Regions from separate parts of the Sporosarcina sp. P17b genome, predicted to be linked through region 1. Evidence: predicted binding sites of a transcription regulator. Region 1 holds the regulator's gene; the other holds the start of a gene.
What was found. Region 1 encodes LexA, which represses DNA repair genes until DNA is damaged. Its sites were predicted from a motif close to CGAACATATGTTCG; they were not measured.
Positions count from the first base shown of each region.

Region 2: the regulator LexA is predicted to act here: its motif matches at 9,742-9,755, upstream of uvrB (excinuclease ABC subunit UvrB).

Region 1 is NZ_PDYP01000001.1:266,287-282,276, forward strand. Features, by position in the region: gene CSV76_RS01335 (immunoglobulin-like domain-containing protein) at 93-584, shown strand; gene mutS (DNA mismatch repair protein MutS) at 861-3,428, shown strand; gene mutL (DNA mismatch repair endonuclease MutL) at 3,434-5,260, shown strand; gene CSV76_RS01350 (glycerol-3-phosphate dehydrogenase/oxidase) at 5,288-6,928, shown strand; gene CSV76_RS01355 (alpha/beta hydrolase) at 6,925-7,851, shown strand; gene miaA (tRNA (adenosine(37)-N6)-dimethylallyltransferase MiaA) at 7,835-8,767, shown strand; gene hfq (RNA chaperone Hfq) at 8,808-9,032, shown strand; gene CSV76_RS01370 (methionine gamma-lyase family protein) at 9,127-10,386, shown strand; gene lexA (transcriptional repressor LexA) at 10,436-11,056, opposite strand; gene yneA (cell division suppressor protein YneA) at 11,252-11,578, shown strand; gene CSV76_RS01385 (YneB family resolvase-like protein) at 11,575-12,228, shown strand; gene CSV76_RS01390 (DUF896 domain-containing protein) at 12,296-12,532, shown strand; gene tkt (transketolase) at 12,641-14,647, shown strand; gene sirA (sporulation inhibitor of replication protein SirA) at 14,792-15,232, shown strand; gene CSV76_RS01405 (YneF family protein) at 15,344-15,580, shown strand; gene CSV76_RS01410 (alpha/beta hydrolase) at 15,645-15,990, opposite strand, start outside.
Region 2 is NZ_PDYP01000008.1:31,981-47,970, forward strand. Features, by position in the region: gene CSV76_RS10680 (ATP-binding protein) at 1-1,962, shown strand, start outside; gene yhaM (3'-5' exoribonuclease YhaM) at 1,962-2,900, shown strand; gene CSV76_RS10695 (peptidylprolyl isomerase) at 3,458-4,417, opposite strand; gene CSV76_RS17325 (hypothetical protein) at 4,637-4,783, shown strand; gene CSV76_RS10700 (YjcZ family sporulation protein) at 4,928-5,029, shown strand; gene CSV76_RS10705 (hypothetical protein) at 5,073-5,258, opposite strand; gene CSV76_RS10710 (HTH-type transcriptional regulator Hpr) at 5,369-5,932, opposite strand; gene CSV76_RS10715 (YtxH domain-containing protein) at 6,123-6,479, opposite strand; gene CSV76_RS10720 (HIT family protein) at 6,667-7,092, opposite strand; gene CSV76_RS10725 (ABC transporter ATP-binding protein) at 7,214-7,960, shown strand; gene CSV76_RS10730 (ABC transporter permease) at 7,944-9,155, shown strand; gene CSV76_RS10735 (IDEAL domain-containing protein) at 9,362-9,619, shown strand; gene uvrB (excinuclease ABC subunit UvrB) at 9,828-11,810, shown strand; gene uvrA (excinuclease ABC subunit UvrA) at 11,818-14,685, shown strand; gene CSV76_RS10750 (DUF4097 family beta strand repeat-containing protein) at 14,766-15,857, shown strand.

The DNA.
Region 1 (15,990 bases):
GCTTTTTTTTATTTGCTATACGTTAATAAAAATGATCTGTATCAAGTTTACTTTGCGGTAATGGGTGTAGCCTTAGGATAGGAGGAGATCCTATGGTGAAAATAAAATGGTTTATAATTCCAGCACTTCTAATGATGCTGTCAGCATGTAGCAAAGGAAATGATATGCAAACTCTTTCGGCTCCTTCTCCTGAACAAGAATTAGGGGCAAGTAGAAGTGGTCTGACGCTATCGATTTCGGCACAACAATATAAAGAAGGTATGCCGATATTCCACACGACATTAAGAAATGATAGCCAAATTAGTTATGAATATGGCGAATACTATCATATAGAAATACTGAAAAATAACGAATGGTATACGTTGGCACATTCAGATTTTGTGTTTTATGAAAATCCACAGTTCACTAATTTGGGTCGTTTAATTGCACCGGCAAAGGTGATTCATCAATTGTTTTCCGTGGAAATAATAGGTGTGACCCTCATGCCAGGAGAGTATCGCCTAGTCAAAATGTTTTTGAAACCGGTAGCCCCTTATTATGTAGTAACACTTGCTGTTCCGTTCACAGTGATTTCTGCAGTATAGACAGCACAATCATATGTCATTAAAGTTGGTAGCTTACTTTATTTGGAGCTGTTCGGCCAATTGTTTATTTTTAATAACAGAATACCGATTTTCAAGATTGAAAACTATCTCGGGCCGTTAACAACCGAGATGTTTTTTTGTTGTTTTTAAAGTAGTTTGTATTCAATTCATTACATCCCTTCTACATTTTAAAATACCTCAGCCCCTTTTGATTCGTTAACTCAAAGGGGGTTTGGTATAATGTATAGAAAATGAGCGAGAAAAAGAGGGTTTACCATGTCTGAACATACACCAATGATGCAACAATATTTGAAAATTAAAGAACAATATACGGACGCGTTTTTATTCTTCCGTTTGGGAGATTTCTATGAAATGTTTTTTGAGGATGCTGTTAACGCATCTGCATTATTAGAAATCACATTAACGAGTAGGGACTCAGGCGCACGTGATCGTATACCAATGTGCGGTATTCCGTATCACTCCGCCACAGGATATATTGAAACATTAATTCATAAAGGTTATAAAGTAGCGATATGCGAGCAAATGGAAGACCCGCGATCGGTAAAAGGAATTGTTAAACGTGAAGTAGTCAAAGTGATTACACCTGGCACATTAACAGAAGGTAAAACGATTGACACAGAAGCCAATCATTTTATCGGTGCCGTCGATAGTCTCGGTAATCAATGTTATGCATTAGCTTATCTAGATGTGGGTACAGGCGAAGGAAAAGTAGAACTAATAGAAGGAAGTGAGCGTACACTGCTTGCTGAAATCGAAGCTCTTGGCATGAAGGAGATTATTGTAGATGAGCAACTTCATGTCATTTTCGCAGAACTGTTCGAAAGTCGGGAAATTATGCTTTCGATTGAAGACACAGAGCATTCGGGATCGATTGGTCACGACACATATGAACATTTGCCGGTAGAACTACAAGAAGCTTGTCGCAAATTACAATCGTATCTGTTGCGTATGCAGAAAATGGTTTTCGGTCACATTCGTCCTTTTATCTATATAGAGAAAAATACAAAACTATCGATCGATGCGAACTCAATGCGGAATTTAGAACTTGTACAAACCATTCGTTCTGGAAAAAAAGAAGGTACATTGTTCTGGGTATTGGATGAAACCGTTACGGCGATGGGGGCAAGAAAATTACGCATGTGGATTCACCAGCCGCTAGCTCAGCGTCAGGCGATTGAAAATCGTCTGGAAACTGTAAATAACTTAATTGATGAATATTTCTTACGTGAAGAACTACTGGAAGAATTACATGACGTCTATGATGTGGAACGACTTGCTGGAAGAATCTCTATGGGCAGTGCGAGCGCTCGTGACTTGGCACAGTTAAGGAATTCATTGTCTCATATACCGAAACTTAAACAATTACTGAAGGAATCTAAACGTCCAATGTTGCAACAGTTTGCTGAGAAAATGGACCCGTGTCAAGAAACTTTTCAATTACTAACGGATGCAATCGCAGTTAACCCACCTATATCAGCCAAAGATGGTGGATTAATACTAGACGGCTATCATGAGAAATTGGATGAGCTTCGGGATGCGTCACGTAACGGAAAGAATTGGTTAGCGCAGCTCGAGCAAAAAGAACGGCAGCTGACGGGGATTAAAACGTTAAAAATCGGCTATAATCGTATATTTGGTTATTATATTGAGATTACAAAATCCAATATTCATTTAGCTGATCTGTCACGCTATGAACGCAAGCAGACACTCGCCAATGCGGAGCGATATATAACAACAGAGTTAAAAGAAAAAGAAGAGCTAATTCTAAATGCGGAAGCAGACAGCCAGACATTAGAACTTGAATTGTTCCAATCCATTCGTGAACAAGTAAAAGGAGACGTACAAAGAATTCAACAACTGGCTGCTGTCATCAGTGAACTGGATGTACTTCTAGCATTTGCGAAAGTGTCGGAGAAAAATCAATACGTTCGACCCGAATTCCATGCAGGGAAAGCAGTCGATATACAAAATGGCCGGCATCCTGTCGTAGAGAAAATGATGAATCATTCTCTATATATTCCAAATTCCTGCACGCTTGCTGAAGATGAAAATATGCTGCTCATAACAGGTCCAAATATGTCCGGTAAGAGTACATATATGCGCCAAGTAGCACTGACTGTAGTGATGGCGCAAATCGGTTGTTTCGTACCTTGTGAAAAGGCTATATTGCCTATTACAGATCAAATTTTCACGAGGATTGGCGCAGCAGATGATGTAGCGTCTGGCCAAAGTACATTTATGATGGAAATGATGGAGTCTCAATATGCACTTGCACATGCGTCGTCTCACAGCTTGTTATTGTTTGACGAGATCGGACGCGGCACTTCAACATATGATGGGATGGCACTTGCACAAGCAATGATGGAATATATCCACGAAGAAATTGGTGCCAATACACTGTTTTCTACGCATTATCATGAATTGACCCAATTAGAAGATGTGTTGGATCGCTTGCTGAATGTTCATGTTGCAGCCAAAGAGCAAAATGGTAAAGTTGTGTTCTTACACAAAGTATTACCAGGTGCAGCCGATCGAAGCTACGGAATCCATGTAGCTGAACTTGCAGGTCTCCCTGCAGATGTAGTCGGACGTGCGAAAACATTGCTACAGCGTTTTGAAGAAGACAGTACAACTAAAGGGGCTTCTTCTGTATCGGAGCAACTGGCTTTCTTTGATACCACTAGCGAACCGATTTTTTCACCAGAAACACAAACGTTGCTTGAAGAGATAGAAGCGATAGATTTGATGAACATGACACCCATGCAGACAATGCAAAAATTAATGGAATGGAAAGAACGTTTGATGCAAGACAAGAAGGAGTGAATGGGATGAATCAAATTCACATTATGGATGACACCTTGGCCAATAAAATCGCAGCGGGAGAAGTAGTGGAGCGTCCTTCTTCAATCGTCAAGGAACTAGTGGAGAATGCGATTGATGCGCAGAGTACAAAAATAGAAGTATCTCTAGTAGAAGCGGGACTCTCTTCTATTCGCGTAACCGATAACGGTAACGGTATGTCTGAAGACGATGCTATCCGCTGTTTTGAACGGCATGCTACTAGTAAAATATCCAATGAACATGATCTATTTCGTATCCGTACCCTTGGATTTCGCGGAGAAGCATTAGCGAGTATTGCGGCTGTGTCGAAAGTTTCATTATGGACATCGAATGGTGAAGATGGTGCTGTAGTAGAGATTGAAGGTGGGAAAGTACTGAAATATGAAGCAGGTGCTTTACGAAAAGGGACAGATTTTCTCATACAACATCTATTCTTCAATACACCAGCACGCTTAAAATATATGAAAACAATTCAAACGGAGCTGGGACATACCATTGATTTATTAAACCGATTAGCACTGAGTCACCCTGACATATCCTTCTCATTAACGCACGATCAGCATGAAATTCTCAGAACATCAGGTTCAGGAGATTTATTACGGGTATTATCAGATATATACGGTGTTGGAGTTGCGCGTAAAATGATTCCATTTCAAAAAGAGGATGCTGATTTCAAGGTGAAGGGGTTTATTACACTTCCCGAAATGACACGTGCTTCGAAAAACTATATTTCACTTCTAATGAATGGGCGATGGATTAAAAGCTATGCGGGGACGCAAGCAGCAATAGATGCGATGCATACGTACTTACCAATTGGAAGATTTCCAATTGCGGTCATTGATATTACAGCCGATCCTATTTTGACGGATGTTAACGTTCACCCAGCAAAGCGCCATATCCGTATTAGTAAAGAAGGCGAATTACTTTCTCTTATAAAAAATGCAATCAAAGAAGCGATTCAAGGAGTCACCATAATCCCTGACGCGGTAAAGAAAGAGAAGCCAATAAAAAGGGATTCTGAACAGCAATCTATTTGGACACCTTCTTATCGCCGTCCAGAAGTGAGCGTTCCATTAGGTGGTCTAGAAGTTTCACCGACCATTATGCCCGCGGAAGAACCTGAAACAGAGCTGACAACATCGGTATTTCCAGAAGCTATTTTTGAGCAGCGGGATGAATCTATACCGGAAGAGCCTGTTGTGTATGAACAAGAGCAGCAAGAAGGAAACCATTTTCCGTCCATTGTGCCTATAGGACAAGTTCACGGAACGTATATTGTTGCGCAAAATGAGGATGGGTTTTATTTAATCGATCAGCACGCAGCCCAAGAGAGAATCAAATATGAATATTTTAAGGTGAAGCTTGGTCAAGTAGATTCAGGTGAGCGTCAGCAATTACTTTTGCCGCTCGTCTTTCATTACTCTGCTGATGAACAAGTGAAGATTGAGGAATGCAAAAGCGCACTGGAAGAAGTCGGTGTGTTTTTAGAATCATTTGGTCCTGCCACATATACAGTAAAAGAATATCCTTCTTGGTTTCCTGAAGGACAGGCTACTTCAATCATTGAAGAAATGATAGAGCAAGTGCTTGAGAAACGAAAAGTGGATGTTGAGAAATTACGCGAAGAAAGTGCTATCATGATGAGTTGTAAAAAATCTATCAAGGCAAATTACTATTTGAGACAAGAAGACATGGAACGTTTGCTCACGGATCTTGGTGCTTGTCGCAATCCGTACACATGTCCACACGGTCGTCCTGTGTTAATCCACTTTACAACCTATGAATTAGAGAAGATGTTTAAACGAGTGATGTAACAAAGCAAGTCAGAGAGGAGCGATTTTATGTTTTCAACATTAGAGAGATCAAGCAGAATTCAGAACCTGAAAAACTTATCATTCGATGTATTAGTTGTCGGTGGAGGGATTACAGGGGCGGGTATCGCATTAGATGCGGCTGCAAGAGGATTTTCGGTTGCCCTAGTTGATATGCAGGATTTCGCTGCAGGCACTTCTAGTCGCTCAACAAAATTGATACATGGCGGTTTACGTTATTTAAAACAATTTGAAGTAAAGATCGTGGCGGAAACGGGGAAAGAACGGGAAATCGTTTTCCGCAATTCGCGTAATATTACGAAATCCAGGCCGATGTTATTGCCGATCTATAAAAAAGGAACGTATGGCAAATATTCTACTTCGGTTGGCCTTCTCGTTTACGATTTACTGGCAGGGGTTAAGCATGCAGAACGTCGTGAAATGCTAACAAAAAAAGAAACAGCTGAACTTGAACCATTGTTGAAGAAAGAAAATTTAAAAGGCGGCGGACATTACGTAGAATATCAAACTGATGACGCGCGCTTGACGATTGAAGTGTTAAAGAAAGCATCAGAAAAAGGTGCTCTTTGTTTAAATTATATGAAATGTGAACAATTCAATTTTGAAAACGAACATATTGTGGGAGCTGTCTTAAGTGATCAACAGACGGGCGAACGGTTTTCGGTAAAGGCTTCAATGGTCATCAACGCTTCCGGTCCATGGGTTGATGAATTACAGAAAAAGGTTAGTAGCCAACACAAGAAACAATTGCATATTACGAAAGGCGTTCATATCGTTGTTGATCAATCCATATTCCCACTGCAACAAGCAATCTATTTTGATAACTCAGACGGTCGAATGCTATTTGCTATTCCACGAGAGAATAAGACGTACATCGGAACGACTGATACATTTTACTCAGATGATAAACAGAATCCCGTAGCGACAGAAGAAGATATTAATTATATTATTGATGCGGTTCATCAAATTTTCCCAAGTGTTCATCTGCAACGTCATCATGTAGAATCCACATGGGCTGGAATACGTCCACTGATTGCTCAAGAAGGCAAGGATGCTTCTGAAATTTCAAGAAAAGATGAAGTGTGGGAAACGGCACCTGGGCTGCTAACAATTGCTGGCGGAAAGTTAACGGGTTACCGACAGATGGCTGAAGTCGTAGTGGATCGAATTGCCGAACGATTAGAAAAGCCTTTTATCCAGCACTGTGAAACTAAAAACATCTGTGTGTCCGGAAGTGATTTCGAAAATGATGAGGATTTGCAACAGTTTATCCATCAACAGGCTGAACGTGCATCCCAATTTGGTTTAACTTCACAGCAAGGCGCACGTCTTGCTTCATTTTATGGTAGAAATAGTGATCAAGTATTCCAATTTGCCCATGTAGTTTCAGCAGAGGAAAATGAGTTGCCTGTTAGTTTACGTGCAGAGATTTTATATGGCATTCATTATGAAATGATTACTTCACCAAGTGATTTCTTTATTCGCCGAAAAGGAGATCTGTATTTTCAAATCGATGTAGTAGAATCATTGGCAGCACAAGTAACAGACTATATGGCTACGTTATTGCACTACACGGACAGTGAGAAATCAATTCACGAAAATGATTTGAAGAATGCAATAGCGGAAGCGAAAGGGAGTGTAAGCTCATGACGGATCAATGGATAGAGATGCGTGACGGTACAAAAGTGTACAGTAGAGCTTATACACCAGCGACGAATCCGAAAGCACGTGTGCATATCATTCATGGACTAGCGGAACATAGTCGTCGGTATGATCGTTTTGCAAAACATTTACAATCGCAAGGATATGTTGTGACGCTCCACGATCAACGTGGTCATGGTAAGACGGCTATCGAAAACGGTAATACGTATGGTTATCTAGGTCAATCTGCCACATTCGATCAATTAGTAGATGATACATTTGAAGTCAACCAAGCCTATCAACAACAAAACCCTGAACTTCCGTTAGTGCTACTAGGGCACAGCATGGGCTCATTCGTTGCGAGGCGCTATATTCAGTTATATGGTTCTACGCTTAGTGGTGTGGTTCTATCGGGCACTGGATCGAATTCTGAGCTTACAGCGCATGCAGCGATTGCATTAGCTGCATATAGAGAAGACAAATATCCGAAAGAGCAACCAGATGAGCTTTTAAACAGTTTAGTCTTCGGTAATTATTCAAAACAATTCCCAGACGAAGGTGAATTTTCTTGGTTATCACGCGATACGGTAAGTGTCAGCGATTATGAAGAAGATGAAGCGTGTGGGTTTGTGCCGACTGCTCAAATGTTCCGTGTGGTGCTTGAAGGAATGAACTCTATAGAAGCTCCTGAATTCTTGTTAAATATTCCAAATGAACTGCCCATTTTATTATTATCAGGAACTGATGATTTAGTTGGGAATCGAGCGAAGGGTGTTTGGAAAGTAGCCAAACAATTTGATAAAGCGAATCAACGACATGTTACTGTTCAGCTGTTTGAAGGCGGCAGACATGAAATGCTACAAGAAACTAATTATAAACAAGTGTATACGACTATAGTGGAGTGGATGAAAAAACATGAATCTGCCATTTGATGTACTAGCAGTAGTAGGACCTACAGCTTCAGGGAAGACAGCACTAAGTACAGCGCTTGCCAAATCATTTAATGGAGAAATCATTAATGGAGACGCTATGCAAGTCTATAAAGAACTGGATATCGGTACGGCTAAGATCCATGCATCTGAAATGAATGGAATTCCACATCATTTCTTTGATGTAAAAGAACCGACAGAGTCGTTTTCTGTGGCGGAATATCAACAGGCAGTTAGACAATGGATTGCAGATATTCAATCTCGCGGGAAATTGCCGATTATTGTAGGTGGTAGCGGAATGTATGTACAATCGGTGCTATTCGATTATCGATTTACAGAACAGGCTGCTGATTCTGAAGTGCGTGCGCGTCTGGAGCAAGAGCTTGAAGCAAAAGGGGCTGATGTATTGCATGCAAGACTGACGGAGTTAGATCCGAAAAGCTCGGAGAAAATACACCCAAACAATCACAGACGTCTTGTGCGTGCGCTTGAGATCCTTGAAGTGACTGGTCTGACAAAACAAGATCACGAAAAACAGTCAGGAAATCAGCCGATGTATCGCTCGTTGATTATTGGACTTGATCTTCCCCGCGAACTACTTTATGAGAGAATCGATTTGCGTGTTGAACAAATGGTAGAAGCAGGTTTGTTTAAAGAAGTCCAACAATTATGGGATAAGGGAATTCGTCAAACGCAATCAGTTCAGGCGATAGGCTATAAAGAGTTGATCTCCTACTTTGATGGAAAATTGACGAAAGAACAATCAATTGAAGCTGTGATGAAAAACACACGTAATTACGCGAAAAGACAGCTTACCTATTTCCGTAATAAATTACCGGTTCAATGGGTAAATGCTAATCAATCTACGGAAGAAATTTTTCAAGCAACTTGTAAAATAATAAAGGATTTTCAGAAGTAAGTAGGGAATAACTTAATAATAGGAATGAGGAGGCAATTGAATGGCACAAGGAAATATGCAAGATACGTTTTTGAATTCTTTACGTAAGAACAACACATTCGTTACAATCTTTTTGCTTAACGGTTTTCAATTGAAAGGTCTAATCAAGTCATATGACAATTATACCGTTCTACTCGAGTCAGATGGTAAACAACAGCTGATTTATAAGCATGCAATCTCTACGTATGCTCCTTCGAAACCGGTTATTTTAAAAGATGAACAATAAACAGGCGCTTGCCTGTTTTTTTGTTGTCTTTTATTTGGCATACGCATTCCATCTGCTAAAATAGAAGATGATAATATGAAATGAGGTACTACACATGCAAATCGCACCAATTAATGAGAAATTACTGTTAAAAGCTCAAGAAGCAGAAGAAGAAATCGCTCCGTTTGTGAAGACAATGGAAGAAATCGCTTTTTATAACCAAAGAAAAGTATTACAAGCATTCAAAAAGAATCAAGTAAGCGACTTTCATCTATCAGGCTCTACTGGCTATGGATATGATGATAGCGGCCGTGATGTGTTGGAACAAGTCTATTCGGATGTATTCGGGGCGGAAGACTGTCTCGTAAGAAATCAGATTATTTCCGGCACACACGCTATTACAATCAGCTTGTTTGGAATATTACGTCCAGGCGATGAATTGCTTTACATAACAGGTAAGCCATACGATACATTAGAATCCATTATTTCGGGGAACGGCAAAGATACAGGTTCATTGGAAGACTTTCAAATATCCTATCAGCATATCGATTTGAAAGAAGATGGATCTGTTGATTACGCAAAAGCAAAAGAAGCTATTTCCTCTAAGACGAAGATTGTTGCCATTCAACGCTCAAAAGGATATTCAAGCAATCCGTCATTCAGAATCCATGAAATAGAAGCGATCATTAAGGAAGTACGTAAAATGAAGGAAGATGTCGTGATTTTTGTAGATAATTGCTACGGAGAATTTGTTGAAATGAAAGAGCCTGTTGAAGTTGGAGCTGATTTAATGGCAGGTTCACTTATTAAGAATCCAGGTGGCGGATTAGCAAGAACAGGTGGTTATATAGCGGGCAAGAAGGACTTGGTTGAGAAGTGTGCATATCGTATGACGTCACCAGGCCTTGGAGCCGAAGCAGGGGCGTCACTCGACACGTTACTGGAGATGTATCAAGGATTCTTCTTAGCGCCGCATGTAGTAAGCCAGGCAGTCAAAGGCGCACTTTTCACATCTGCATTTTTTGGCAGTTTCGGTATGGACACGACACCGCATTACAGTGAGCGTCGTACGGATTTAATCCAATCAGTTAATTTCTTGAACGCGGAACAAATGATTGCATTTTGTCAGATGATCCAGCAAAATTCCCCAATCAATGCCCAGTACGCACCGGAACCTTCATATATGCCCGGTTATGCTGATGACGTCATCATGGCAGCGGGTACATTCATTCAGGGGTCCAGTATTGAATTAACAGCTGACGGCCCGATTCGACCACCTTATACAGCATATATTCAAGGTGGTTTGACCTATGAGCATGTAAAATCGGCTGTGCTCGATTCTATGGAACAGTTGCTTGAAAAGAACTTAGTATAAATAAAAAGTGTATCGAAAACCTTCTAGGTTTCACGATACACTTTTTTTATTAATGAATCATACGGAATACGCCAACAACTTTACCTAATATAGAAACCTTATCTACAATGATCGGCTCCATGGAGGAGTTTTCTGGTTGTAGCCGGAAATAGTCTTTTTCTTTAAAGAAACGTTTAACAGTTGCTTCGTCTTCCTCTGTCATGGCAACAACAATTTCACCATTACTTGCAGAGTGTGTTTGTCTAACAATTACACGGTCCCCATTAAGAATTCCCGCTTCTATCATACTATCTCCTACAATTTCTAACATGAAGATTTCATCTTCTGATGAACCAAACGTATCTGGTAATGGGAAGTATTCTTCTATATTTTCAATTGTTGTGATTGGATTACCAGCAGTAACTTTCCCGATTAATGGTACATGCATAACACCACTTTTTAATTCATCCAATCCTTCTGGATCCAAGATCTCGATGGCGCGGGGTTTAGTTGGATCCCGGCGTATGAAACCTTTACTCTCGAGTCTTGATAAGTGACCGTGAACCGTGGAACTTGATGCCAGTCCAACAGCTTCTCCAATTTCACGAACGGAAGGTGGATAGCCTTTTAAACGAACTTCATCTTTTATGAAAGCGAGTATTTCTTCTTGTCTTTTTGATATTTTCTTCAACAGATTCACCTCTTCTACTAGTTTACGAGCAATGGAATACTGAACCACTATTTTGAATATAGTATAACATGTGTTCGGCTACTAATCAAACAAAGGTTCTAATTTTGCTTGACATGGAATCGTATGTTCTCTTATAATTAAGAACAAGTATTCCGAACGTGTATTCTAAATACAGGAAATAGAGGAGGAATTATGATGGAGTATATTAAAGAATTTATCAAAAATAATTATTATTTTGCAGTATTATTAGCTGTTTGTGTTTCATTCGCTTGGGTTCAGTTCGATAAAATGGCTGAAGAAGATCACTATATGGAAATCGTTATTAATGAAGGAGATACACTTTGGCAGCTAGCGTCCAACTACTCTGAAGATATACCAACTAGCCACTGGATCGAACAAGTACGCTCATTAAATGAATTACCTACTGATCAAATCGTTTCGGGTGAATTACTACGTGTGCCTGTTAAAATGGATAAACAGACAGATATCCGAGTAGCTGAAGTAGGAGAGGGATCCAGATGACAGAAAAGAGATGTGTAATCTATTGCCGTGTGAGTACAGAAAAGGAGACCCAAGAACAATCTATTATTAGGCAACAAGAAGAACTTGAAAAATTAGCGTCTGAGTTATCTTATGATTGTGTTGGAATCTATACAGATCGGCAAAGTGGCTATGACATGGATCGGGAAGGTCTTCTTTCTATGTTGGATCAAATCCAAGATGGCACAGTCGATGCACTGTTCATTCAAGACGAAACACGGTTAGGACGAGGCAATGCAAGGGTCGCAATTTTACATGTGATTGCTAAAAGTGAGACTACTGTAATTACCAATCATTCTAACGGTACGATAGAACTGAATGAAATGGATACGATGTTGCTTGAAATTCTTGCAATCGTAGAAGAATATCAACGGAAATTACATAATGCAAAAATACGTAGAGGGATGAAACGTGCTGTTGACAAAGGGTATGATCCTTCGAAGAATTTACGTAATATCGACCAAGCTCCAGGGCGTGAGCGACTTGAGCTTCCAATAGAAGAAATTGTTTCACTACGCAACAAAGGTCTAACATACGAAGAAATTGCAACTGTATTAAATGGGTTAGGTCATGCGGTTAGCAAAGCGACGGTTCATAGAAGGTATAGGGAGTTTATAACACAGCAACACTAATAGGTTGCACTTTTCCTCCAGGTTGTTTACATTTTACTAAACGACTTATTTATGGAGGCTTTTAATAATGCTATCAGAAAAGAAAATACAACGTATCAATGAACTTGCGAAAAAAAAGAAAACAACAGGATTATCGATTGAAGAAGCCAAAGAACAAACGCAACTAAGAAAAGAATACTTAGAAACATTCCGTTCAAGTATGCGTGAGACAATTGAATCGGTCAAAGTGTTGGATCCAGAAGGAAATGATGTAACACCTGAAAAAGTCAAACAAGCTCGTGCGAACCAAAAACCGCTAAATTGATGATAGGTAAAGGATTAATATTGTAATTAGCGTTGGAATTGACTACACTAGAGTAGGAATATGTACTATAAAACACTCATATGAGACAGGACGGAAAGGATGTACAGCATGACCGAAAAAATCGATCAACTGGCAATAACAACAATCCGAACATTATCAATCGATGCGATTGAAAAAGCAAATTCAGGTCACCCAGGATTACCGATGGGCGCAGCACCGATGGCTTATACATTATGGACGAAGCATTTGCATCATAATCCATCCAACCCACAATGGTTCAATCGTGATCGTTTTGTACTTTCAGCGGGTCACGGCTCGATGTTACTTTACAGCTTGTTACACTTGAGCGGCTATGGCTTGAGTATTGATGACTTAAAGAACTTCAGACAATGGGATTCAAAAACTCCAGGACATCCGGAATACGGACACACAGCAGGAGTGGAAGCGACTACAGGACCTCTTGGACAAGGAATTGGTATGTCTGTAGGTATGGCAATGGCAGAGAAACATCTTGCTGCAACGTACAATAAACCAGGTTTTGATATTGTAGACCATTACACATACGCACTTTGTGGTGATGGCGATCTAATGGAAGGCGTAGCAGCGGAAGCTATTTCTATGGCTGGCCATCTTCAATTAGATAAATTGATCGTATTATATGACAGTAATGATATTTCTTTAGATGGCGACTTGGATATGTCTTTCTCTGAAAACATTAAAAAGCGCTTTGAATCCTATGGCTGGAACTACTCAAGAGTAGAAGATGGCAATGATATAAAATCTGTTTCAGATGCAATTGAAGCAGCAAAAGGCAACACAGGCGGACCGACAATCATTGAAGTGAAAACTGTCATTGGTTATGGTTCACCAAACAAATCTGGTAAGGCCGATGCACATGGAGCGCCACTAGGTGAAGATGAAATGGCTCTTACAAAAGAGTATTATAAGTGGACGTTCGAAGAAGACTTCCATGTTCCTGAAGAAGTTTATGACCGATTCAATTCAGCAACAGATCAATTAGGCGTGCAATCAGAGCAACAATGGAATGACTTGTTCGAAAGTTATCAAAACGAACACAAAGAATTAGCTGCACAATTTAAACAAGCGATTGCAAATGAACTTCCAGCTGACTTAAAGGACCAAATGCCAGTTTATGAAGCAGGTGCTTCTGTGGCGACACGTTCTGCGTCTGGTGATTCAATCAATGCATTAGCGAAAGCTGTTCCCGCTTTATTTGGGGGTAGTGCGGATCTTGCAGGATCAAATAAGACAACAATTAAAAATACGGGTGATTTCTCCGCTAGTGATTATTCGGGACGGAATATCTGGTTTGGAGTACGTGAATTCGCGATGGGGACTGCACTTAACGGTATGACTCTTCATGGCGGAGTGAAAGTTTTCGGCGGAACATTCTTCGTGTTCAGCGATTACGTGCGACCTGCTATTCGTCTTTCAGCGCTAATGGGATTACCTGTGACATACGTCTTTACACATGACAGCGTTGCAGTCGGAGAAGACGGCCCAACACATGAACCTGTTGAACAGTTGGCTTCATTACGTGCGATGCCTGGATTGTCTATCATTCGTCCGGCTGACGGAAATGAAACATCTGCCGCTTGGCATACAGCTGCTACTTCAAAAGACACACCAACTGTGTTGGTATTGTCTAGACAAAATCTTGAAGTATTGCCAAAATCACAAGAGCTTGCTATGGAATACGTTCCAAAAGGTGCGTACGTCATTTCACCTGCTGTTAAAGAGCAAGCAGATGGTTTACTGCTAGCAAGCGGCTCTGAAGTAAGTCTTGCTGTGGAAGCACAGAAAGCACTTAAAGAACAAGATATCGACGTCAGTGTCGTTTCAATGCCTTCATGGGATCTCTTTGAGAAGCAGGATCAAGCATACAAAGATTCTGTTATACCAAAGAATATCAAGAAGAGAGTAGCGATTGAGATGGGTGCTTCACTTGGATGGCATAAATACTCTGGTGATGAAGGTACTGTCATGGCAATCGACACATTCGGTGCAAGTGCGCCAGGTGACTTAGTCATTGAAAAATATGGCTTCACTGTAGAAAACGTTGTTAAAGAAATGAAAAATTTACTAAATAACTAATTATTTTGGGCACACGACTCTAAGTTCTAAAGAGTCGTGTGTTTTTTTGCGCAGCTTTACGACAATAATAGTGATGAAGTTTTCCGCAAACTGACATGATTTATCTACTACACGTCCTATGATAGATAGCAGGAGGTGTTCTTTATGAGAAAGTATGAAATATTTAAAATTAAGTCAGCCTATCAATCCTTCATAATGGGGCGTGAACGTTTGTTATTTGAACTTCTAACGGTTGGCCCTTCTACAAACTATCAGGAAATTGAATACTTATGTGACCAGTTAAATCAAAGAGAACTTGATTCCATCATTCAGCATAATTTGGCGAAAAGTTTTGATAACCTGGATTCCTATCATAATGAATATCGATTAACACATTTAATTAAAGGTGAGGTATTCATTAAAATGGGGACACATAGTATTCAAGTGTATTGCCAAGGTTCTCGAATGCTAGACTTAGATTTATTTGTAGCGTTATCTACTTCAACAGATCGTTTTTTTGCAATCATGAATGAACAGGAAGAATGCGGATGGCTTAAACCTATTAAATACTCAGAACGCATGATACTGGAAAATACAATGATGTAAAAACTTCCGCACAATTTGCGTACAGTCATTGCTATTCACTGGTGCTATGTTGTATAATCTCTCTTGGTAGTATGTAATTGAACTATGTTTAATGAGGGAGGTTTGGCAACAATGACTTTATGGATAGCAATTTTATTGATCGTCGTCGCTTTGATCGGCGGAGTAGCTCTCGGCTTTTTCATAGCACGTAAATATATGATGAATTATTTGAAGGAAAATCCGCCAATTAATGAGCAAATGTTACGTATGATGATGATGCAAATGGGACAGAAACCTTCACAAAAGAAAATTAACCAAATGATGGCTCAGATGAACAAGGTGCAAGACAAGCCAGCTAAAAAAAAATAAGCAAAACTCCGTGATCAGCAAAATTGCTAACACGGAGCTTTTTTTATAGAGAATTGTTTAATTCTCAATATAAACGAAATCGATTTAAAAATCGTTGTACGGTTTGTAAATATTCATCTGGGTTATCATTATACGATTTGGCATGTGCCCCTTTGGCGAAAAGTTTCATCATTTTATCGCCTTCCTTTAAATCATACAACTCTTCTGTCATATGGGGCAAAATGAACGTGTCTTCCATACTGTGGATGAATAATACAGGTTTATCGATAAACTTCATCACTTCACGTGGCGAAACGGCTGCAGATGTATAGCCATCACGAATTTTTAGAAACAAATTGGCGACTCGCAAGCTCATGGAAGTCTTGAAAGGCATTTCTGTCCGGATAATGTGCAATAGTTGCTCGGAGAAA
Region 2 (15,990 bases), on a different contig from region 1:
CAATCGGAATTGATCGACTTGCGCCCCAAAAGTGAACAACAAAAACTGGAACGCTGGGTAGCACAAGAAGCAGAATGGCATCGATTACGATCGGAGCGGCTTACTGCTGAACAGGAAATACAAGTACTTGAAAAGAAACGGCACCAGTTCATCAATCGTTTAGGATTAACGGATGAACAACTAGCATCTATAGGGACAATGGATGTTTCCATTCAACGTGAACGCCAACTCGAACCCGTTCTTGAAGAACAGAAAGAAATGGATCAGCAATTAAAAGCATTGCAGCGCTTATTGGCGGAGGCGGAAAGTGAACGTCAAGAAGCGGAGCGACAAAAAGAACGGACTGAACGTTTGAGATTGACTGATTCTGAACGAGAGAAACTGGCAACCTGGCCGGAATTGCAGCGTAAACTTGCAGAAGCTAAATTCATTGTATCTGCAGGGGGTCAGCAGGCTTCGAATGGAATGGTTCCGATCATTATTTTGCTCATTGGACTAGTGATCGGGGCATATAGTGTCATGCAGCAGCAGTGGTTGTTCGTGGGGCTTGGTCTAGTAGTCATGGCGGTCGGATTTTGGTTATTTACACAAAAACCTGATTCTGTATCAGACCAGCAAACGTTCATTCGAGACCATGAAGAGCTGGCGATCGAACTGGAAAAGCTAGCTGCACGTCATGACATGCAACAACGTGATCAGCAACAAATATCAACAGAGATTGAAAGAATGGATCGTAAATTGCAGAAATACGCAGAGGAAATGGAACAACTTTATCAGTTAAAACAACAAGCGGTGAAGAAGTTGCAAGATCTGTTACGAGATGAGCCATTCGATCCAACATTCAATATCCAAGAAAGCTTTCGTTTGTTGCGCGAGTATCAAGACGTGGAGATAGATCAGAGAACATGGCAACAACGTCTACAAACTACGACACAGCTAATACGGTCATTAATTCAAGAAGTGGAAGAAGTACTCGGGCCAGTGGCTGAAGAAGGTTTGTATGAGAGACTTCGTCAAGAACTACAGCGTCAGAACAGCCTACAAGAAAAGCATCTAAGTAAAGAACAAACGCTACGTGAAATTAAAGAGCAATTAGTTGAAACACAGGAATTGTTGGAGACGGTAACAGCAGAAATTCAACAATTGTTCGAGGTTGTTGGGGTATCAGAAAAAGAACAATTTTACACAGCATATCAGCAAGATCAAGATGCACAATTATTAAAACGACAGCTAAAAGAAGTAGAAGCACAACTGTCCTTATATACCAAGGAACCGGTAGTTAAAGAGTGGACCTTACCTGAACTTGAGCGACAGCGCAGTGAAACGACAAACCGCCTGGAAATGATTCGCAAAGAAGTAGTGGAGCTTGTAGATGAGCAAGTGAAAGTTGGACATGAAATCTCGCAAATGGTTGCAAGCCGAACGTATAGCGAACTTCAGCAATTATTTGAAGTGCGAAAAGCTGAGCTAGAAGATATGACAGAACAATGGGTAATCCGAAAAGCCGTCCGTGAGGCAATTCGGCAAACGATGAGCGAGTGGAAAGAACATCAATTACCGGCCGTTCTTCTTCAGGCGAATGAATGGTTTAGCAAATTAACTGGGAATCGATATGCGACGCTTGGCTTAACTGTGGAAGGCTATTTCGAGGCAGTCACAACAGAAGGGCAATCTTTCATGATCAATGAGCTTAGTCAAGCGACAAAAGAGCAAGCCTACCTTTCGTTGCGCTTGGCGTTAGCGTATGAATTATCAGAGCGCGCACCGTTTCCAATTATTATGGATGACCCATTTGTTCACTTTGATAATGAGCGACTTTCGCGTATGATAGAAATACTTACGGAGTTACAACCATCTCATCAATTTCTGTACTTTACTTGCCATCAAGAAATGAAGTCGAAATGGCCAAGTGAACCTCATACAATTGAGATTGGACGAAAAGTTAAAGGGGAGATCCACTGATGAAAAAACTACTTGACTATCAAGTCGGCGAAACAATCGACATGTATTTATTGATTAAGCAGGCAACAAAAGGTGTCACACAGCAAGGGAGTCCGTTCATGACGTTGATTCTGCAAGATAAAAGTGGTGACCTTGAAGCGAAACTTTGGGATGCGGGTGAAGAACAAGCTCAGATGTATCAGGGAGCAACCATCGTAAAAGTAGGCGGAGAAATTCATGAGTACCGTGGAAAAAATCAACTTCGTTTGAAAGCAATTCGTCCTGCGAAAGAAGATGAAGGGGTAACAATTGCGGATTTAGTACCTTCTGCCGAAAAGAGCAAGGAAGTATTGTTAGACGAATTAATGCAGTATTTCTTTGAAATGCAGAATCCACAAATCCAGCGCGTGACACGTCATTTATTGAAGAAACATCAGCAAGATTTCGTATTATATCCAGCGGCTACGAGAAATCATCATGACTACGTTTCAGGCTTATTAGACCACGTTGTTTCGATGTTGAAACTCGGTAAGGCAATTGCGGAATTGTATCCAACATTGAACAAAGATTTACTGTATGCAGGAATTATTTTGCATGATATCGGTAAAGTTATCGAGTTGTCAGGCCCGGTCGGTACGCAGTATACGATCGAAGGGAATTTGCTAGGGCATATTACGATCATGGTCAATGAAATTTCCAAGGCTGCAGAAGAGTTGGAGATTGAGGGCGAGGAAGTGATGTTGCTTCAGCATATGGTGTTGTCTCACCATGGTAAAGAGGAGTGGGGCAGTCCGAAGCGTCCGATGTTGAAGGAGGCGGAGATTCTTCATTATATTGATAATATCGATGCGAAGATGAATATGCTGAACCGCGTCATGTCGAAAACTACGCCAGGCGAGTTCTCTGAGCGCGTATTCCCACTGGATAACCGTTCGTTCTATAAGCCAACTTTTGAGTGATGTAGGTAAATAACGAGTCAGGGTAGTAGAAGGCAACGTTGATCTACTTATTGGGTCGTTGCTCGAGGATGACTTGTGCATGGAAATAAGTAAAGGTTCTGCTTTTCGGACCCGCACAGGCACGTGGGGGATTGCCTACAGCCATGAGCCAGCTGGCGGTGGAGCTGCCAGTTGTCTCATGGCCACGGCCTACCCCGCAGTTGTGCCTGCGCTACTAAGTACTTACCAAGTCAGGTTGCGGTTTATAGAAGATAAAACCAGTGACCTGGTAGTATTCGTTCCTTATTCTTGCAAAAGAAGAATCAGAACTGCCCTACACATAATCTAACGTAGGCGGCTGCACGTGGTAGGCGTAGCAATGAGACAGCCAGGCGCTCTTCCTGCCTGGCTCATTGCGGAAGCCATCCGCCACCGTCGAAGTGGGGCCAATGATCACCCCATTTACATTGCTAGTCAAACCACTACCTCTGCAAAACACAAGAAGAGAAAAGGGTTTGTAAAACAACAAAAAAGGTCTGTCATCGGAATTTCCGAGACAGACCTTTTTCATGTACCAATTACTTTTCTTCTTCAACTTCTACTTCAGCGTCATCAGCTGGAGCGTCTTCTGCAGGTGCTTCTTCTTCGACAGCAGGAGCGTCTTCAGCTGGTTTCTCATCCATCTTGAACAGGTCAAGAGCGGATTTCAAATCTTCGTCCTTAATCTTCACGTCAGCATCTTTCACTAACTTCGAAACTTTAGCCAATAGTTCGTTCTCGTCAGCTTTTTCCATCAATAGTTCTTGGCGAATTTCATCTTTCTTTTCGTCAGTCACTTTTTCATCATCAGTTTTACGCTTTTCTTTTACTTCAATAACGTGGAAGCCGTTTTCTGATTGAACCGGCTCACTGATTTTGCCTGGCTCTAGGTCATATGCAGCGTTCCAGAATTCAGGAACCATGACACCGTATGCGAACCAATCAAGATCGCCGCCTTCGTCTTTAGAACCTGGATCAGTAGAGAATTCTTTTGCTACTTTTGCAAAGTCTTCTCCTTTATCCAACTTCTCTTTTACTTCTTTTGCTGTTGCTTCATCTTCAACTAAGATATGACGAGCATTGATCTCAGTTTGAGATTCTTCAAGGCGCTTCTCTAAATCTTCATCAGAAACTTCCACACCATCAGTCAATGCAGCTTCTTGTAGTTTATTTAAACGGATCATTTTCTTGAAGCTTTCAGGCGTCTGACCTTGTTGAGCCAAGAATGCATCGAAGTTTTCACCGAGTTGTTCTTTGTTTTTATCAAATTCTGCGTCTACTTGCTTATCGTCTACATCATATTTATCATCCAAAACTTTTTCCAAGATGATCATTTGTAGAGCTTGTTCACCGACAGATGCTTTCATTTCTTGATAGAATTCATCTTTCGTAACGTCTCCTGCTTTTGATGTCATGACTTTTTCATCGCCGCCACCAGAACATGCGGATAAAGCGGCAACCGAAGCTGCAAGTGTAAATGCTAACATTTTCTTTTTCATGTAATTAACTCCCCTAATCTAAGTATTGATTCTGTATATTCTTTAAGTAAACACTATAGCATAGAACGGATGGAAATCAAAAAGGTTCCCTTCGTCTGAAATGTAACCCATTCGATTGAATAGTACAAAATACGAGATACCAAATTAAATAACACACGAATCAACTCGATTTTAAGAATAGGTAAAGGTGGATGGCAATAAAACATTTTGAGGGAAATCTTGATTTATTCAACAGGGGGAATTATGGATACAACGAGTTCATTGCATAACAATCATTATTTGAATGAATTTCAATTCCTATATATCGTGAATTATAGAAGTGAAGGTGCTACTAATAGAAGGTTGTTATTTCATCTTTCCATTTAAAGACCGCTAATTCCTATGCGAATTAGCGGTCTATTCTTTGCGATAATTTGTGTTTTGTACCACTCAATTGAACGGATAGATCTGATATGCCCAACCGTTTTTTTCGACATTCGCATAGGATACAATGTGAAAGGGGGTGTCACCATGAGCGGTTACACTCAAGGCGGTTCTGGATCATCAGGCTTTGCTTTAATTGTTGTGTTATTCATTTTGTTGATCATTGTAGGTGCTGCATACTTGTGCTAAAAAAAAGCCCGCCCCCAGCAATGGGGGTGGGCAATACATAGTGTTATGCGCTAAAGAATACTTCTACATATAAGGATAAAATGAGGATTGTGATTAGAATGTTTACAGTCCGATATATCTTAGGCTGCTTTTCTTCTGGAATCTCTCTAGATTGGCAAAGAGCAAATGTCATTTTATTAATTTGATATAAGTAGAACAATGAAAATAGAATGGTAATCGCTATAACCATTTTAGACCTCCTCTTTCTGCTTCTGTACCATCATAGCAGAATTTGTGAGCAAAAGGAAAAACCTAAACCTTGTATGGAGAAGGTAGTTAAGACTCCACTCGAGATTTTAGTTAAGACTCCACTCGAGATTTTGTTAGGTAATCATTCGAGTCGACATAGGTTTTCTCGATGTTTTGAAAACCGCGTTCGAAAATATCCATAAAGTCATCGCCATAAATATTACGTAAGACAGACATGACCTCGAGAAATTCTGGGAACTTCCCGTAAATATCGCGAATAGGAAGTGACCCTTGAAGAACACTGTAATCTTCATTATGATAATTTGCGTTCATCTCTACGAGCAACTTTTTGCCTTCTTCTGAAACCGTCACATATGTATTGCGACGATCGTCTTCCTTTTTGGAAAAGTATAGAAGTTGACGTTGTTCCAGTTTCTTGGAGAAGTTGAAGGCAGTTGAGACGTGCATAACTCCGAACTTGGCGATATCTGAAATGGTGGCGCCTTCAAGGTGGTAAGCGATCCATAAGATATGATGTTCGTTGATATTGAGGTCATACGGTTTAATCCATTGTTGCCAATCTTTCTCTACAGCTTTCCATAATGCTTTGGACATTTGGGCTACGCGCTGATTGAAGATCATGGCATCTTTACGTGAAATGATTTGCTCTGCCATCGAGACACCTGCTTTCTGTCAGTCTTTTTATTTATTATACCAAAAAAGCAACAAATAAAAAAGACGGAATAATAAAATAATTATACCTAGGTGTATATACCCATGTAATACAGCTGTTTAATAGCTTGTATCATGTGGGTATGCACACGCTGACCAGCAAGTACTGGATGGACGCCGAAAGAGAAATAGATTAACGAGTTCCGATGGATTTCTCTAGATCATCCAATGCATTTTGAATGGCAGAAATTTCTTTCTCTAATCGCTTCTTATTGTGCTCAGTCGAGCGCTTCCAGTCTGCTACGGAAACTTTCATTTCTTCGACAGTCTCTGGTACAAGCTCTTTTGCTTCTTTAGATAAATCCGTTACAGAATCTTTTAAATCTGCTACTTGACCTTTGACATCTTTCAACTTATCCTTCAGTTCCAATGATGCAGTTTTGACGCTGTCTCGTAGTTCGCTACCCGCTTTTGGAGTAGAATATAGAACCGTTACAGCAGAGGTTACAGCACCAGCTGCCAGACCAATAAAGAATGTGGACGCTTTCATGTAGACGACACTCCTTTTGTATAGTTATTATTTTATTAAAGCATGTTACTACGTATATGAGCAAGAAAATTAATGAAATATTATACAATCAAAAGCATTTCGACCTAAAAGGTAGAAGCGAGTGCAGGTTTTTATCAAATGAAGTAGAAAGAAATACAATGTACTTCTTTTCTACTTACTCGGTGTGTTATTGTTGCAGGCGTTTTGAAATGCTTGATGCTAGTTCAGAGACAACGTCCATAGGGAACTGCTCCACTTTTGTATGGAATTCTACGTTTAGACCATCTGATTTATCATAACGAGGAATTAAGTGCATATGGAAATGATAAACCGACTGTCCTGCGAAGGAACCGTTGTTTTGCAAAAGGTTCATGCCGCATGGCTGAAATTCTTCTTTTAAAGCATTGGCAATTTTTGGTGCTACTTTAAATAGATTTCCTGCTTCATCTTCAGTTAATTCATACAAATTCTCACGGTGAGTTTTCGGAATTAGAAGTACGTGGCCTTTTGTAACCGGCATAATATCCATAAAGGCGATGACATGTTCATCTTCGTATACTTTTTCTCCTGGAATCGTTCCTTCTACAATCTTGCAGAAAATACATGAAGTCATTTCTACACTTCCTTTCATGTTTGGATGTATTGTAGCATATTTTCAGATAGTTAACGAAGGCGGATAAAGCAATTTTAGAATTTCTTTGCTAAAATAATAAAAGAAGATAGGGGGAAATACAATGGCAATCCTAGAACTAGAACATGTAACAGGTGGTTATACGCGCAAGCCGGTTTTACATGATCTTTCATTTCAGATAGAAGAAGGTGAATTGGTCGGGTTGATCGGCCTAAATGGCGCAGGTAAAAGTACAACAATTAAACATATTATAGGTGTTATGAACCCGCTCGAAGGAATAATTAAAATTGATGGTGCTACATTTAGTGACAAAGAACATTACCGCCAATCATTCAGTTATATTCCAGAGACGCCCGTGTTATACGAAGAACTTACATTACAAGAACATTTGGAACTGACTGCAATGGCATACGGTCTGGACAAGCAGCAATTTGAAATCCGTACCGAACAATTGTTAAAAGAGTTCCGTATGGAAAAGCGCTTGAAATGGTTTCCAGCGCACTTCTCCAAAGGTATGCGACAGAAAGTCATGATCATGTGTGCTTTCCTTGTAGAACCGAAATTATATATTATCGATGAGCCATTTGTTGGATTGGATCCGTTGGCGATTCGTGCATTGCTTGATCAAATCATCGAGAGAAAAAATGCCGGCGCTTCTATTTTGATGTCGACACATGTGCTCGCTACGGCTGAAAAATATTGTGATCGTATTATCCTGTTGCACGAAGGACGGGTGCGTGCGAATGGTACGATGGACGACTTGCGCAAGGCGTTCGGACGACCGGATGCCACACTGGATGATTTATATATTGCTATGACTGAGGAAACCGATCATGAACAACATGCATGAGATTTGGGGACAGCGGTTCTTCCATTATGTCAATGAATTACAGAAATATATGCGCTATGTATTCACAGGACATTTGGCCATCGTCTTCATGTTCGCAATTGGGGCAGGGGGCTATGCGTACAGTGAATGGTTGAAGGGAGTACCGGTTACATTCCCGTCTGCCTTTATCATATCCGTTGTCATTGCACTATTATTAATGAAGGCGGCGCCGACTACTTTGCTTAAGCCGGCAGACATTGTATTTTTCTTGCCATTGGAAAATCAATTGCCGAACTATATGAAACGTTCGAAAACTTGGTCGACATTTTCCCAACTGCCATTGCCGCTAATCGCCATGGTCGTCGCGTTGCCTTTATTAAAGGCGACAGAAGTGGGAACTGGAACGGATTATATGTTAATCATGTTAGTGATCATCGCTTTTAAAGGACTGTTTGTAGCGACTGAATATAGCGTTCGGATCGCCAATCATGATTTCGTATGGCCCGATCGTGTTGTTCGACTAGTTCTAACATTTTTAACGATTCTATTGGCATTGAGTTGGAGTCCAGTGGCAATCTTCATTGGAATTTTGATCGCCATGCTCTATGCGAAGTATTGGGATAAAAAAGCAGCACACTATCCGTTCCCCTATGAGCAGTTTATTGAATTGGAACAAAATCGTATGATGCGGTTTTATCGATTCGCGAATTATTTTACGGAAGTACCACATTTGGTTGGATCAGTAAGTAAGCGTAGCTGGTTGAAATTTGCAATGAAACGTTCTACGTTTAAACGTAGAGATGTGCAGAATTATTTAATTGTCCGGACATTCATTCGTACAGATGATACATTTTGGTTGTGGGTAAGATTGACGGCATTATCTGCATTGGGCGCGTTTTTAATACCATTGCCAATTGTGTCATTCATATTTGTAGGAGCGTTAGCCTTTGCGACTGCCGTTCAGTTGATTTTGGCACTCGAAGGCGGAGTCGAATTCACGATGGATCAGCTGTTTCCTGAAATGCAGGAAAAATCGCAAATCAAAGCGGTTCGTTCGTTAGTAAGAAAATTGATTTGGCTACAAGCGATTATTCTATTATTGGCGGCCTTGCCGTTATATGGCTTAAGCGTTACACCCGTCTTGATTGCGGTGGTTGCATTGATTGTCGGAGAAGCGACGATTCGATTAACGAAAGAACAAGTGAGAGAGATATGATGATAGGCGTAAAAGGAAATGGTGTTAGTAAGAAATAGTTTTCAAGTAATTATTCATTTTGTAACAGAATTATCTGAATATATGTACCTAGTCAATATTCTACTATTTATACGAAAGTAATTCAAAAGTTCGAATAGTTAGATTAAAGGTTGCAATTCATATTCTACTGCATATATAATTACTAAAAGGTATCAGGGGTGAGAGAGATGAATAATAACAACTCATATGCTGAATTTTTGAAAGCGGTAGGTAACAACAGTACTTCTCTCCAAGCGGAAAAGCTGCTGAATGAAATCTATTGGGATCTGTTTCTACAACACATTCATTGGGAACAAACGCAAGCGCGAATCATGACCTTGATTGATGAAGCGCTAGATCAAAATGACAAAGACGCATTCGACCTGTATACACAACAATTACTCGATATTTCACAAGAACAAGGATATGAACTTAAAACAAAATAATGTATTCATAGGCACTGCTAGGGCGAAATCCTGGCAGTGTTTTTTTATTGTAGAGAATGTCATAGCTGTAAGTTTCTTTCACAAAGTACAAGGGTACAATAAAGTACATAGAGAGTTAGCTTAAAACGTACGTTCGTTATTTCTTTAGAAAAAACACGAGGTGTGGTAAAATAGAAGGACAGGTGTTTAAGAAGAGGAGTGGAACCATTTGAACGAAACATTTCAATTGCAGGCACCATATACGCCGCAAGGAGATCAGCCAAAAGCGATCGCTAGCCTTGTTAATGGCATAAAAGAAGGTAAGAAACATCAAACATTGCTCGGTGCAACAGGAACAGGTAAAACATTTACGGTTTCCAATGTACTGACAGAAATTAATAAACCTACACTGGTCATTGCCCACAATAAAACGTTGGCTGGCCAATTATATAGCGAGTTCAAAGAGTTTTTCCCAGATAATGCAGTAGAATACTTTGTCAGCTTCTATGACTTTTATCAACCGGAAGCATATGTTCCGCAGACAGATACATTCATTGAGAAGGATTCATCAATCAATGATGAAATCGATAAACTTCGTCACTCAGCGACTAGTGCTTTATTCGAACGAAATGACGTACTTATTGTTGCATCCGTATCGTGTATTTACGGTCTCGGTTCCCCGGAAGAATATAATGACATGGTCTTTTCATTACGTAAAGGGATGGAAATACCGCGTAATCAATTGTTGCGCACACTAGTGGACATCCAGTACGAACGCAATGATATCAATTTCACACGTGGTACATTCCGTGTCAGAGGGGATGTAGTCGAGGTCTTCCCGGTAGCACGCGATGAGCGTTGTATACGTCTTGAATTCTTTGGTGATGAAATCGAAAGGATCCGTGAAGTGGATGCCTTAACAGGTGAAGTCATCGGCGATCGTGATCATGTCGCTATTTTCCCAGGATCTCACTTCGTCACGCGCGAAGAGAAGTTATTAAAAGCGATTGAAAATATTGAAATCGAGTTGGAAGAACAGCTTAAATATTTACGTGATAACGATAAGTTATTGGAAGCGCAACGCCTAGAGCAACGGACGCGCTATGATTTGGAAATGATGCGCGAGATGGGCTTCTGTTCGGGTATTGAAAACTATTCTAGACATTTAACATTGCGTGAAGCAGGCGCAACCCCTTATACACTTCTGGATTATTTCCCTGACGACTTCTTGATCGTCGTAGATGAAAGCCACGTCTCCTTGCCGCAAATCCGCGGTATGTACAACGGAGACCAAGCGCGTAAAAAAGTTTTGGTGGAACACGGTTTCCGTTTACCATCTGCTTTGGATAACCGCCCATTAATGTTTGAGGAATTTGAAAAACATGTTAAACAAGCGATGTATATTTCTGCAACCCCAGGACCATATGAAATAGAGCATACAGATAAAATGATTGAACAGATTATTCGTCCAACAGGATTACTTGATCCTATCATTGAAGTCCGACCGATTGAAGGACAGATTGATGATTTACTGGATGAAATCAACCTTCGAATCGAGCGAAATGAACGAGTATTGATTACGACACTGACCAAAAAAATGTCAGAAGACTTGACGGATTACCTAAAGGACATCGGGATTAAAGTTCAATATCTACATTCTGACGTCAAGACGCTTGAACGGACAGAAATTATTCGTGAACTGCGTGTCGGAACGTACGATGTACTCATCGGCATCAACTTATTACGTGAAGGTATAGATATTCCGGAAGTTTCATTGGTCACGATTTTGGATGCAGACAAAGAAGGATTCTTGCGTTCGGAACGTGCATTGATTCAGACGATCGGTCGAGCTGCGCGTAACTCTGAAGGACGCGTTATTATGTACGCGGATAAAATGACAGATTCAATGAAGAAAGCCATTGATGAAACAGAGCGTCGTCGTGAAATTCAAAAGGCATATAATATAGAACACGGAGTCACACCGACAACTATCGTCAAACCAATTCGCGAATTGATCCGTGCGACTCAAGTAGCTGAAGAAACGGAATCTTATTTGCAGAAGGTAACGAACGGCAAGAGACTTTCGAAAGACGAGAAAGGCTTATTGCTAATCAAATTGGAAAAAGAAATGAAAGAGGCAGCGAAAGCTTTGGACTTCGAAAGAGCTGCAGAGCTACGCGACACGGTAATAGAACTGAAAGCAGAAAGGTAGAGTCCGCATGAAAAATAAAGAACTTATAATACAAGGAGCGCGAGCGAATAACCTAAAAGATATAACGGTGAAGATTCCGCGTGATAAATTGGTCGTGCTCACGGGCCTATCAGGTTCAGGAAAGTCTTCACTGGCTTTCGATACAATCTACGCGGAAGGACAGCGCCGCTATGTAGAATCATTATCCGCATATGCTCGTCAGTTCCTTGGACAAATGGACAAGCCGGATGTGGATTCTATTGAAGGATTGTCACCGGCAATTTCCATAGACCAAAAGACAACGAGCAAAAATCCGCGTTCGACTGTAGGAACCGTTACGGAAATCTATGACTACTTGCGGTTGTTATACGCAAGGGTTGGGAAACCGCATTGTCCATATCATGGCATTGAAATCTCTACGCAGACGATTCAGCAGATGGTGGATCGCGTAATCGAGTTGCCTGAGCGTACTAGAATTCAAATTTTGGCGCCTATTATTTCAGAACGTAAAGGAACGCACGCTAAACTATTCGAAGATATAAAGAAACAAGGTTATGTACGTGTCCGCGTTAACGGCGAAACGATTGATCTTGATGATAATATAGACTTGGATAAAAATAAAAAACATACGATTGAAATCGTCATTGACCGAATCGTCATGAAAGAAGGCGTCGAAACACGACTTAGTGATTCATTGGAATCTGCATTACGCCTAGCTGACGGCAATGTTCTTGTCGATGTAATCGGTGAAGAAGAATTGTTCTTCAGTGAACATCATGCATGTCCTATTTGCGGGTTTTCTATCGGTGAACTAGAACCGCGTATGTTTTCATTCAACAGTCCGTTCGGTGCATGTCCTGAATGTGATGGGCTTGGCATGAAGCTTGAAGTCGACCCTGATTTAGTTATTCCTAATAGTGAGTTGACGTTAAAAGAACACGCCATTGCACCATGGGAGCCAACGAGTTCTCAGTATTATCCAGAGCTGCTCAAGACGATTGCCAAGCATTATAAGATTCCAATGGATGTACCTGTTGGTGAGCTAGCCGACTCGGATATTGAAAAACTTATGTTGGGATCCAAAAAGGAAAAAATAAGTTTCCGCTATACGAATGAATTCGGAAATACACGCGACAGCGACATCTATTTTGAAGGTGTATTGCGCAACGTAGAACGTCGTTATCATGAGACATCATCAGACTATATACGTGAGCAAATGGGCAAGTATATGACGGAAAAATCCTGTCCGACTTGTACGGGATACCGCTTAAAACCGGAATCACTTTCGGTGTTAGTGGATGGTCAGCATATTGGGAAGATCACGGAACGTTCAATTGTTGAAACGACGAAGTTCTTTGACCAATTAACACTTTCCGAAAAAGATACACAGATTGCCGACATGATTCTGAAAGAAATCCAGGAGCGTCTAGGCTTCTTAGTGAACGTCGGACTCGATTATCTGAATTTATCTCGTTCAGCGGGTACATTATCTGGTGGAGAAGCACAGCGAATTCGTTTGGCTACACAAATCGGATCCCGGTTAACAGGCGTTCTTTATATACTTGACGAACCTTCCATCGGCCTACATCAGCGAGATAATGATCGATTAATCGGCACGTTGCAAAGTATGCGCGATATTGGGAATACGCTAATCGTTGTAGAACATGACGAAGATACGATGATGGCTGCAGACTATTTAATTGATATTGGTCCTGGCGCTGGAGTCGCAGGCGGAGAAGTAATCGCTGCGGGTACACCTGCGAAAGTGATGAAAAACAAGAAGTCGTTGACGGGTCAATATTTAAGTGGAAAGAAATTTATTCCGCTTCCGATTGAACGTAGATCACGTGATGAACGCAGTATTATCGTTAAAGGGGCTGCAGAAAATAACTTGAAGCATATTGATGCAGAGTTCCCACTCGGTCAATTTATCGCGGTCACTGGCGTCTCAGGTTCAGGTAAGAGTACATTGGTCAATGATATTTTGCATAAGACGTTAGCTCAAAAATTAAATCGATCCAAACAGAAGCCTGGAAAGTTCGATAGTATCAGTGGTGTGGAACATTTAGAGAAGATCATTGATATTGATCAATCACCAATTGGACGTACACCACGTTCAAATCCGGCTACTTATACAGGAGTCTTTGACGATATTCGTGATGTGTTTGCGATGACGAATGAAGCCAAAGTACGCGGCTATAAAAAAGGTCGCTTTAGTTTCAACGTCAAAGGTGGACGATGTGAAGCGTGTCGTGGAGACGGAATCATCAAGATCGAAATGCATTTCCTTCCTGATGTGTATGTACCGTGCGAAGTGTGTCACGGCAAACGTTATAACCGCGAAACACTTGAAGTGAAGTATAAAGGTAAGAATATTGCAGACGTACTAGCGATGACAGTGGAATATGCGGTAGTATTTTTCGAAAACATTCCGAAAATCAATCGTAAATTACAAACGATTGTTGATGTGGGGCTAGGCTATGTACAATTAGGCCAACCGGCAACGACATTATCAGGTGGGGAAGCCCAACGTGTAAAACTCGCTTCCGAACTCCATAAACGTTCCATGGGCAAATCATTCTATATTCTAGATGAGCCGACAACGGGCTTGCATGTACATGACATAGCCAAACTACTTGAAGTTCTTCAACGTCTAGTTGACGGAGGGAATACGGTTCTCGTCATTGAGCATAATCTGGATGTCATTAAGACGGTTGATTATATAATCGATATCGGTCCGGAAGGCGGAGACAAAGGTGGAGAAATTGTTGCGACGGGAACACCGGAAGAAATAGCTGAAGTGAAAGAGTCTTACACAGGGAAATATTTGAAGACGATCTTAGATAGAGATCGAAATCGAATGAAGGAACAAATTAAACAAGTAGTAAAAAAATAGAAAATGAAACTTTTACTCCGCAGAACCGTATAAATAGATAGGTACTGAAAAGATTGTTCAAAACGAGGAGGAATCCAGAAATGCAAAATGAACGCATACGAATACTTACGTTGCTAGAAGATGGTAAAATCACGGCTGATGAAGCATTGAGATTACTGGAAGCCATGGGTAAAGAATCTGAACAAGGAACAGCAGAAGAAAGTTCATCAGCTGATGCTTTCTTCGAAGATATCCGCAAAGAATTCGTCACAGCAGGTGACCGCTTCATGCAATTTATGGATACGGCTGTACACCGTGTGAAAGAATTCGATTTCGAAGCACCATTCAGCAAGTCGGTTTCCTTCACACATACAGAAAGTAAATCTGCAGAAGACATCGAAGAAATCATCATCCATATCGATCATGGTAATGTGGAAATTCATCCTTCAGACAATGATGAGATCGTGGCGAAGTTTTCCGTGAAGCATTTCAATAATGATTCAGAAGCAGGCGCCCTAAGCCAGTTCCTTGAAAAATTATTGTTTGTAAAAGACGGCGACAAACTACGTATCGGTAGCGATTTGAAGATGTTGCAAGTGAATGTCCATTTATACGTACCGGCTACAACACCGTATCGTAAACTTTCTGTACGTTTGTTGAATGGCGGATGTTCTGCTGAAGGTGTGGACTTCAAAGATCTACGAATTAAAACAGCGAATGGGAAAATCGAGTGCGCTGATACTACATTCCATGAAGCCGAGCTCGAAACGGCAAACGGTATGATTCGTATATTGAAAGTAACTGGTGAAAAACTAGAAGCTGAAACATTGAACGGCCGTGTTTATGTAGATGGCGCTATCACAGATATAGATGCGAAATCTCTAAATGGTAATGTGACGTTGACGACTTCTTCTACTGAAGCCAAGAGAATGGAAGCGAAGTCGATTAGCGGTACAGTGGAAATTTACTTCCCATCTACTTTAGGTGTTAAAGGAGAGATTACTTCCAACATGGGTAAGCTCGACTTGCAGTTAAAGGATGTATCGCGTGTAGAGGAGCAAGAGCAGTTCTTGCATCGCACTATTCGTTTCAGCAAGAGTGGGGTAGACGAGACGAAAGAGCCGCTACATGTTACGGGCGAGTCTAAGACAGGCACTGTTATGGTTCGCTATAACTCTGTTGATATGGGTTGATAGAATAAGTAAACACCTGCATGGCCATTTTTATGGCGGTGCAGGTGTTTTTTTGTTTATTTAGTAGGTGGGGGGTGGAGGTTACTTCAAAGGGGGGAGGGCGAGAAAGAGAAGGGGGCTCAATGAATCCGTT